Prochlorococcus marinus XMU1405: one gene and its partner. Each later gene encodes a partner of the first gene's protein in a complex. Links are inferred from orthologs where the notes say so. Each region holds a gene or a part of one and is shown in the gene's direction. Other genes may lie near its edges.

Region 1 (4,240 bases):
ATACCCAGGGAAAACCAACTGATTTAACATCAATGAGTGCTTGGTTAGCAGATAATGGATCATTAGAAAAAATTGGAGGAAACAGCAAACTGGTAGAACTCGTTGAAAATGTTTCCTCTACAGCTTCCATAGAACAAGTTGCTAATTTAATTAACGACAAATTCATGAGAAGGCAACTTATTAGATCTGGAAATGAAGTGGTTCAACTAGGTTTTGATCAAACTCAAGATACTAATGAAGTTCTAGATAAAGCAGAGCAAAAAATATTTGAAATCAGTCAAGAAAAACCTTCAAAAGGTCTGACTCAAGCAGCTGAAATCCTTACAAGTACTTTCAATGAAATAGAGTCAAGATCATTAGGTACTTCAGTAGCTGGAATTCCTGTAAATTTCTACGATCTTGATGCGATGACTCAAGGTTTTCAAAGAAGTGATTTAATAATTGTTGCTGGAAGACCTTCAATGGGGAAAACTTCAATGGTTCTTAATCTAGCTAAAAATGTTGCACAATCTCAAGATTTACCTGTGTGTGTATTTAGCCTTGAAATGAGTAAAGAACAGTTGACATATAGACTGCTCTCTATGGAAGTGGGAATCGAAAGTGGCAGGCTAAGAACAGGAAGATTACAGCAAGATGAATGGCCATTACTCGGAGAAGGTATCAATTCATTAGGTCAATTACCAATATTTATAGATGATAAGCCTAACTTAAGTGTTCTAGAGATGAGATCTCTGTGCAGAAGATTAATAGCTGAACAAAAAAAAGAACTTGGATTAATTGTGATTGATTATCTGCAGTTAATGGAAGGATCAACCCCTGATAATAGAGTGCAAGAACTTTCACGAATAACAAGAGGTCTTAAAAGCATGGCCAGAGAATTAAAAGTACCAGTAGTAGCTTTATCTCAGCTAAGTAGAGGGGTTGAGTCTAGAACAAATAAAAGACCAATGTTAAGCGATCTAAGAGAATCAGGATCTATTGAACAAGACGCAGATTTAGTATTAATGATTTACAGAGATGAATACTATAATCCGGAGACTGAAGATAGAGGAATTACAGAAATCATTGTCACTAAACATAGAAATGGACCCGTAGGAACTGTTAAATTATTATTTGAACCTCAATTTACGAGATTTAGGAATTTAGCTAACTAAATCGATCCTAAAATGCAAGATCATCAATCAACAAATGAATCTTTTGACATCATCGTTATTGGAGGAGGACATGCAGGATGCGAAGCCGCTATAACAACAGCAAAATTAGGTTTTTCTACTGCCTTATTTACAATTAATCTAGATAGAATTGCCTGGCAACCCTGTAACCCTGCGGTTGGAGGCCCAGCAAAAAGTCAGTTGGTTCATGAAGTTGATGCATTAGGTGGAATTATTGGTAAATTAGCCGATGAGACAGCTATTCAAAAAAGAATATTAAATGCAAGTAGAGGCCCAGCTGTATGGGCGTTAAGAGCTCAGACAGATAAAAGAGAATACTCAAAAAGAATGATTGAAATACTACAAAATACAGATAATTTATCTTTAAAAGAAGCAATGATTACTGAACTGGATATTGCAAAAACTGAACAAATTGGATTGAACTCAAAAAAAATCATAAAAAAAAGAATACAGGGTGTAAAAACATTCTTTGGTAGTTACTATTCAGCGAAATCAGTTATCATCACAGCTGGTACGTTCTTAGAAGGCAAAATATGGATAGGGAATAAATCTATGTCAGCAGGTAGGTCGGGCGAACAAGCAGCACAAGGTCTCACTCAAAACTTGCACGAAATTGGTATTAAAACAGAACGTTTAAAAACAGGAACTCCAGCAAGAGTTGACAAAAAAAGTATCATTTTTGATGAATTAGATATTCAACCTAGTACTGCAGCTGATAAATATTTTTCGTTTGACCCAGATATAAAAAATAATATGCCCCAAGTTAGTTGTCATATCACTAGAACTACTTCTAAAACACATCAACTCATTAGAGATAATTTACATTTAACTCCCATTTACGGCGGTTTTATTGATAGTAAAGGTCCAAGATATTGTCCCTCTATTGAAGATAAAATCGTTAAATTTGCCGATAAAGAATCACATCAAATTTTCTTAGAACCAGAAGGAATTAATACCCCTGAAATATATGTACAAGGATTTTCAACAGGTTTACCCGAAAATATTCAATTAGAACTTTTAAGAACCTTACCTGGATTAAGTGAATGTAAAATGTTGCGACCAGCATATGCTGTGGAGTACGACTATATTCCTGCAACACAGCTCCAAACATCTCTCGAAACGAAAGAAATTGAATATTTATTTAGCGCAGGACAAATTAATGGGACTACTGGTTATGAAGAAGCAGCAGCACAAGGGTTAGTTGCAGGAGTCAATGCGACAAGAAAATTAAACAAAAAAGACCCAATAATCTTCACTAGAGAAAGCAGTTATATTGGAACAATGATCAATGATTTAATTACCAAAGATCTCAAAGAACCATATAGAGTTCTCACTAGTAGGAGTGAATATAGGTTAACTCTTAGAGGAGATAATGCGGATAGGAGATTAACGCCATTAGGTTATCAAATAGGACTAATTAATGAGAAAAGATGGTCGGTCTATCAAGAAAAAATGAAATTCCTCGAGGAAGAGAAATTAAGATTAAATAATACTCGTTTAAAAAATACCGATGAAATATCAAAAAAAATAGAATTAGAAACGGGATCAAAAATCAAAGGCTCAACAACTTTGAAAGAACTCTTAAAAAGACCAAATTTTCATTATTCAGATCTAATTAAATATAATTTGAATAAAAAAAATCTAGGTCCTTCAATACAAGAAGGTGTTGAAATAGATATTAAATACGAGGGTTACCTTAAAAGACAAAAAAACAACATAGAACAAATAAATCGTCAAAGATGTAAATCTCTGCCTCAAGAAATAAATTATGAAAAGATAGAGACATTATCTTTAGAAGCTAGAGAAAATTTGAATAAGATAAAGCCAAAAAATTTTGGTGATGCCTCAAAAATTCCTGGAGTAAGCAAAGCTGATTTAACTGCATTACTTGTTTGGCTAAAAATAAGAGAAATTAAAAAAGAAAAGGCAAATATTTTTATCGAAAAAAAGTTATCATCTTAAAAGGATTCCTTCTGAGCACTGAATAATAAACTTTTTAAATCACCAAATATTTTATGGGAAGAAAAAGCCTCCTCTTTTTTAGTGAAAAATTCACTCCCAAAAATATCTGGTCCATGGAAATTAATGTTGCTTGGGGATGGAAGTCCAACTAGACATTTACAGCTTTTAACTAATCAAGAGACAAAAATTAAGTTAATTTCAATGCGAGTTGATCCTCTATTCATTGAAGAAGGTCCTAAAGAATTAAATCAATTAAATGGACCTTTAATTAGAAGACAAGTATGGATTAAAAACAATAATAAAAACCTAGCATGGGCTGAAAGTTGGTGGAATGAAGAACAAGTGAATGAAAATTTAAAAGCCAAAGAAGAACCAATTTGGAAGAATTTGACGCAAGACAGATCAGAATTGTTTAGAGAAGTTGACCGAATTTCACTTGTTAATTCAAATTGGTTAGAGGATCAATTTTGTTTTAAAGGTCCATTCTGGTCAAGAAATTATAGATTTTTTCGAGACAAAAAGCCCTTAACAGTTATTAGAGAAGTATTCAATCCACATTTAGAAAGTTTATTAGGCTATTCAGGAATTAAAGAATTTACGAAACTATACTCTTCTTCTTCTTGATCTGGGAAGATTTCTTGATTTTGATTGAACTTGTTGGTTTGATTGAACTCTCGAAGTATTATTCTCTTTTTCTGAATCTCTTTGCCATCTTTCAACTTTGAAATCCATCTCATCTGGCCAATCTTCGTCCTTACTCTCTCTCACATAAGGTAATTTTTTTTGCTCAGTTGTATCTATATTTTTTGGTTGCCTTAAAGATATTGCTTCTAAAGGTCTTTTTGAGTACTGTTTAGCTGATTCATAAGAATTTGATTCTCTAGAAAATGTCTTAATATCGCTGTTATCATCATAAAAATTCTCATCATTCCAATCATCATTATCTTCATCAAAAAATAAATCCACTTTTTCAGATACCCATCTTCCTACTTTTTTCACACTCTTACTTGTTATTCCTTGAAAATCTGAGTTCCTTCTTTTTCCTGGTCTAGCACCAGATACTCCATCAACAAATTGCCTTCCAGTTTCGAAAATTTTATCAACCT
Region 2 (2,921 bases), on another replicon or contig:
ATAAATCTTTGTGTAGGTCTTGAAAGTTATAATCAACTTCACAAAACAATTGAACAAATTAAATCGATGGCAGATGTTTTAGATATCGCCAGAGTTGGACAAAGTTAATTTTAAAATCAGATCAATCTATCTTTTAATTTTTATCTTGTAGATAAAGAAAACAATACTGCCGCAAATCAAAGCTAATAAAATACCTACACAAGATGAACCTAAGAGTAATTTTAAGGAAAAAATTCTACCTTGTTTCCATAAGTCATCAATAACTAAACTTTTTTCAAGAATTTTATTAGAAGGATTATTTAAAAAAATCGAACCAACTTTATAGTTAAAATAATAAAGTGGAATATAAGTAAAAGGGTTGCTGATCCAGGTACCAATTGCAGCTAGAACAATATTTCCCTTAGCTATTTTCGCAAAAAATACTCCCATTAAAGTCTGAAAACCAAAAAATGGAAAGCAACCACTAAATACCCCTATAGCTAAACCTTTAGCATTAAAGAAAGGACTTCCATTCTGACTCCTAAATAATGATAGAATTTTCTTATTGGTAATATCTCTTTTAAATCTCATTCAGAAAGAAAATTTCAAAATTAAATTCTTGATAATCTTACTTAATTATCCATAACAAAGCGAGAAATGGATTCGATAGTTACTACAGAAGATACGATAGCAGCAATTGCTTCAGCTATAAGTATTGGGAAGGGAGGAGTTGCGATAATAAGAGTATCAGGGAAAGACGCAATAAATTCTTGCAAAAAGATTGTTCAAACTAAATCTAAATATGCATGGGAATCACATAGGGTTTTTCGTGGTTTTATTCAGGAAAATAAAAAAAATAAATTTATAGATGAGGTTTTAATTTTAGTGATGAAATCCCCAAATAGCTTCACAGGAGAGGATGTAGTTGAACTTCATTGCCATGGCGGAATTATCATAGTAAATAAAGTTTTAAAGATATTATTATCTAGTAATTCTAGAGTTAGACTTGCAAACCCAGGAGAATTTAGTCAAAGAGCTTTTCTTAATGGAAAAATAGACCTTACTCAAGCCGAGTCGATTAATCAATTAATTAATGCAAGCAATACCAGATCAGCAGAGTTAGCTTTTAGCGGGGTTCAAGGAGAAATAAAGAAAAAAATTGATGATATTAAAAATGACCTTATAAATCAACTTTGCGAAATAGAAGCGAGAGTTGATTTTGAAGAAGACTTCACAGATTTTGATTACACCAAATATCTAAAAAACATTAAAAAAGTCAAAGAAAAAATAGAATTACTTATAGAAAATGCAAAAAGAAATTCATATATTCACAATGGAATATCCATTGCGCTTATAGGTAAAACAAATGTTGGTAAAAGCTCTTTATTAAATTTGCTTGCAAAAAAAGAGAAAGCAATCGTAACTAATATTCCTGGAACAACTAGAGATGTTATTGAAGTTAATTTAACTATTAATGATATTCCAATGAAAATAATTGATACTGCTGGCATAAGAGAAACTCATGAACAAATTGAAAGTATTGGAATTAAAAAAAGTTTTGGGAAAATAAAAGAGTCAGATTTTATAATTTATATTTATAGTCTTGAAGAAGGATTTAATGAAGAAGACAAAAAAATAATACAAGAAATTCCTAAAGAAAAATTAATTACTATTTTGGGCAATAAAAAAGATTTAATTGATTGCAAAAATATTAATTCAAATGAGTTAAAAAACACAATTCTTATGAGTATTAAGAATAATGATGGTGAAAGATTATTAATAAACACAATTATAAAAAAATGCGGATTAAAACAAGTAGAAAATATCAATATATTTTTAAACGAAAGACATCTAACAAATTTGTCTGCTTGCTTATCTAATTTAAATGATACTGATGAAATAATTAAAAATAAATTGCCATTTGATTTGTTATCAATTGAGCTGAGAGATGGAATTCAAAACTTATCTAAAATAACTGGTCAAGAATTAACTGAGGAACTTCTAGATAATATTTTTTCTAAGTTTTGTATTGGTAAATAAATTTGAGTTAAATTACATAGTGATATATAGTTGATTCTCTAACTTCAGTTTAATTTTTATTAATTAATTATTTCTTAGTTTAGTGGATTTAAATACTCCAATAATAAGTAAAATCATTGATAATTGGATCGATGAAGATATAGGTAGGGGAGATCTTACAAGTTCCTCTATTACAGAAGAGAATGGTAATGCATATTGGATTGCAAAAGAAGAGGGTATATTCTGCGGGGTTGAAATTATAAAAGAAATTTTTAGAAAAATTGATTTAAAAATCAGTCCAAAATTTAATATCTCTGATGGAGATAAATTTGTTAAAGATCAAAAACTCTTAGAAATATATGGGCCTTCAAAAAGTTTACTCGCTAGTGAAAGGATCAGCTTAAATATCGCAATGCATTTATCTGGAATATCAACATATACAAAGAATCTTACAGATAAATTAGAAGGCACAAATATAAAATTAGCAGATACTAGGAAAACGACTCCTGGCTTAAGAATATTTGAAAAATATGCATTCAAATGCGGAGGTGGCGTGAATCATAGAATGGGATTATACGATGCTGCTATGATCAAAGAAAATCATATTGCATGGACAGATAATCTTAAGAATGCAGTACAAAATATTCGCCTAAATTCGCCTTTTACAACTCATATTATAATTGAAGCTGAGAATATCGATCAGGCAAAAGAAGCAGTATTAGCAGGAGCGGATAGTGTCTTATTAGATGAACTTAGTCCTGAAATAATCAAAAAAAACGTTCAAGAATTAAGAGAGTTATCAATTAATAGTCTACAAAAAGAAGTCAATAAAAATTTGATAATAGAAGTTTCTGGAATAAACCCTCAAGAAATTAGTAAATATCTAATAAAAGGTATTGATTTGATTTCAACAAGTTCTTCAA

The links. The genes of interacting proteins can lie anywhere in the genome.
Region 2: the proteins of mnmG (region 1) and mnmE are in contact, whole or in part, in a solved structure (PDB 9HIP), measured with the Escherichia coli proteins. The link is inferred for Prochlorococcus marinus XMU1405 from one-to-one orthologs.

The regions. Positions count from the first base shown.
Region 1 is NZ_JAAORF010000003.1:602,037-606,276, forward strand. The notes cover bases 704-3,650. They hold mnmG (tRNA uridine-5-carboxymethylaminomethyl(34) synthesis enzyme MnmG), read left to right. Parts: upstream 704-1,166; coding sequence 1,167-3,134; downstream 3,135-3,650. Other genes in these bases: dnaB (replicative DNA helicase), read left to right, coding at 704-1,154; HA148_RS09325 (chorismate lyase), read left to right, coding at 3,183-3,650. Also shown: more of dnaB, read left to right, coding at 1-703; more of HA148_RS09325, read left to right, coding at 3,651-3,758; HA148_RS09330 (RNA helicase), read right to left, coding at 3,738-4,240. UniProt on the Escherichia coli protein: NAD-binding protein involved in the addition of a carboxymethylaminomethyl (cmnm) group at the wobble position (U34) of certain tRNAs, forming tRNA-cmnm(5)s(2)U34.
Region 2 is NZ_JAAORF010000001.1:183,116-186,036, reverse strand. The notes cover bases 1-2,827. They hold mnmE (tRNA uridine-5-carboxymethylaminomethyl(34) synthesis GTPase MnmE), read left to right. Parts: upstream 1-636; coding sequence 637-2,019; downstream 2,020-2,827. Other genes in these bases: nadC (carboxylating nicotinate-nucleotide diphosphorylase), read left to right, coding at 2,102-2,827; HA148_RS01010 (DUF2062 domain-containing protein), read right to left, coding at 127-570; HA148_RS01015 (RelA/SpoT family protein), read left to right, coding at 1-108. In the rest of the region: more of nadC, read left to right, coding at 2,828-2,921. UniProt on the Escherichia coli protein: Exhibits a very high intrinsic GTPase hydrolysis rate. Involved in the addition of a carboxymethylaminomethyl (cmnm) group at the wobble position (U34) of certain tRNAs, forming tRNA-cmnm(5)s(2)U34.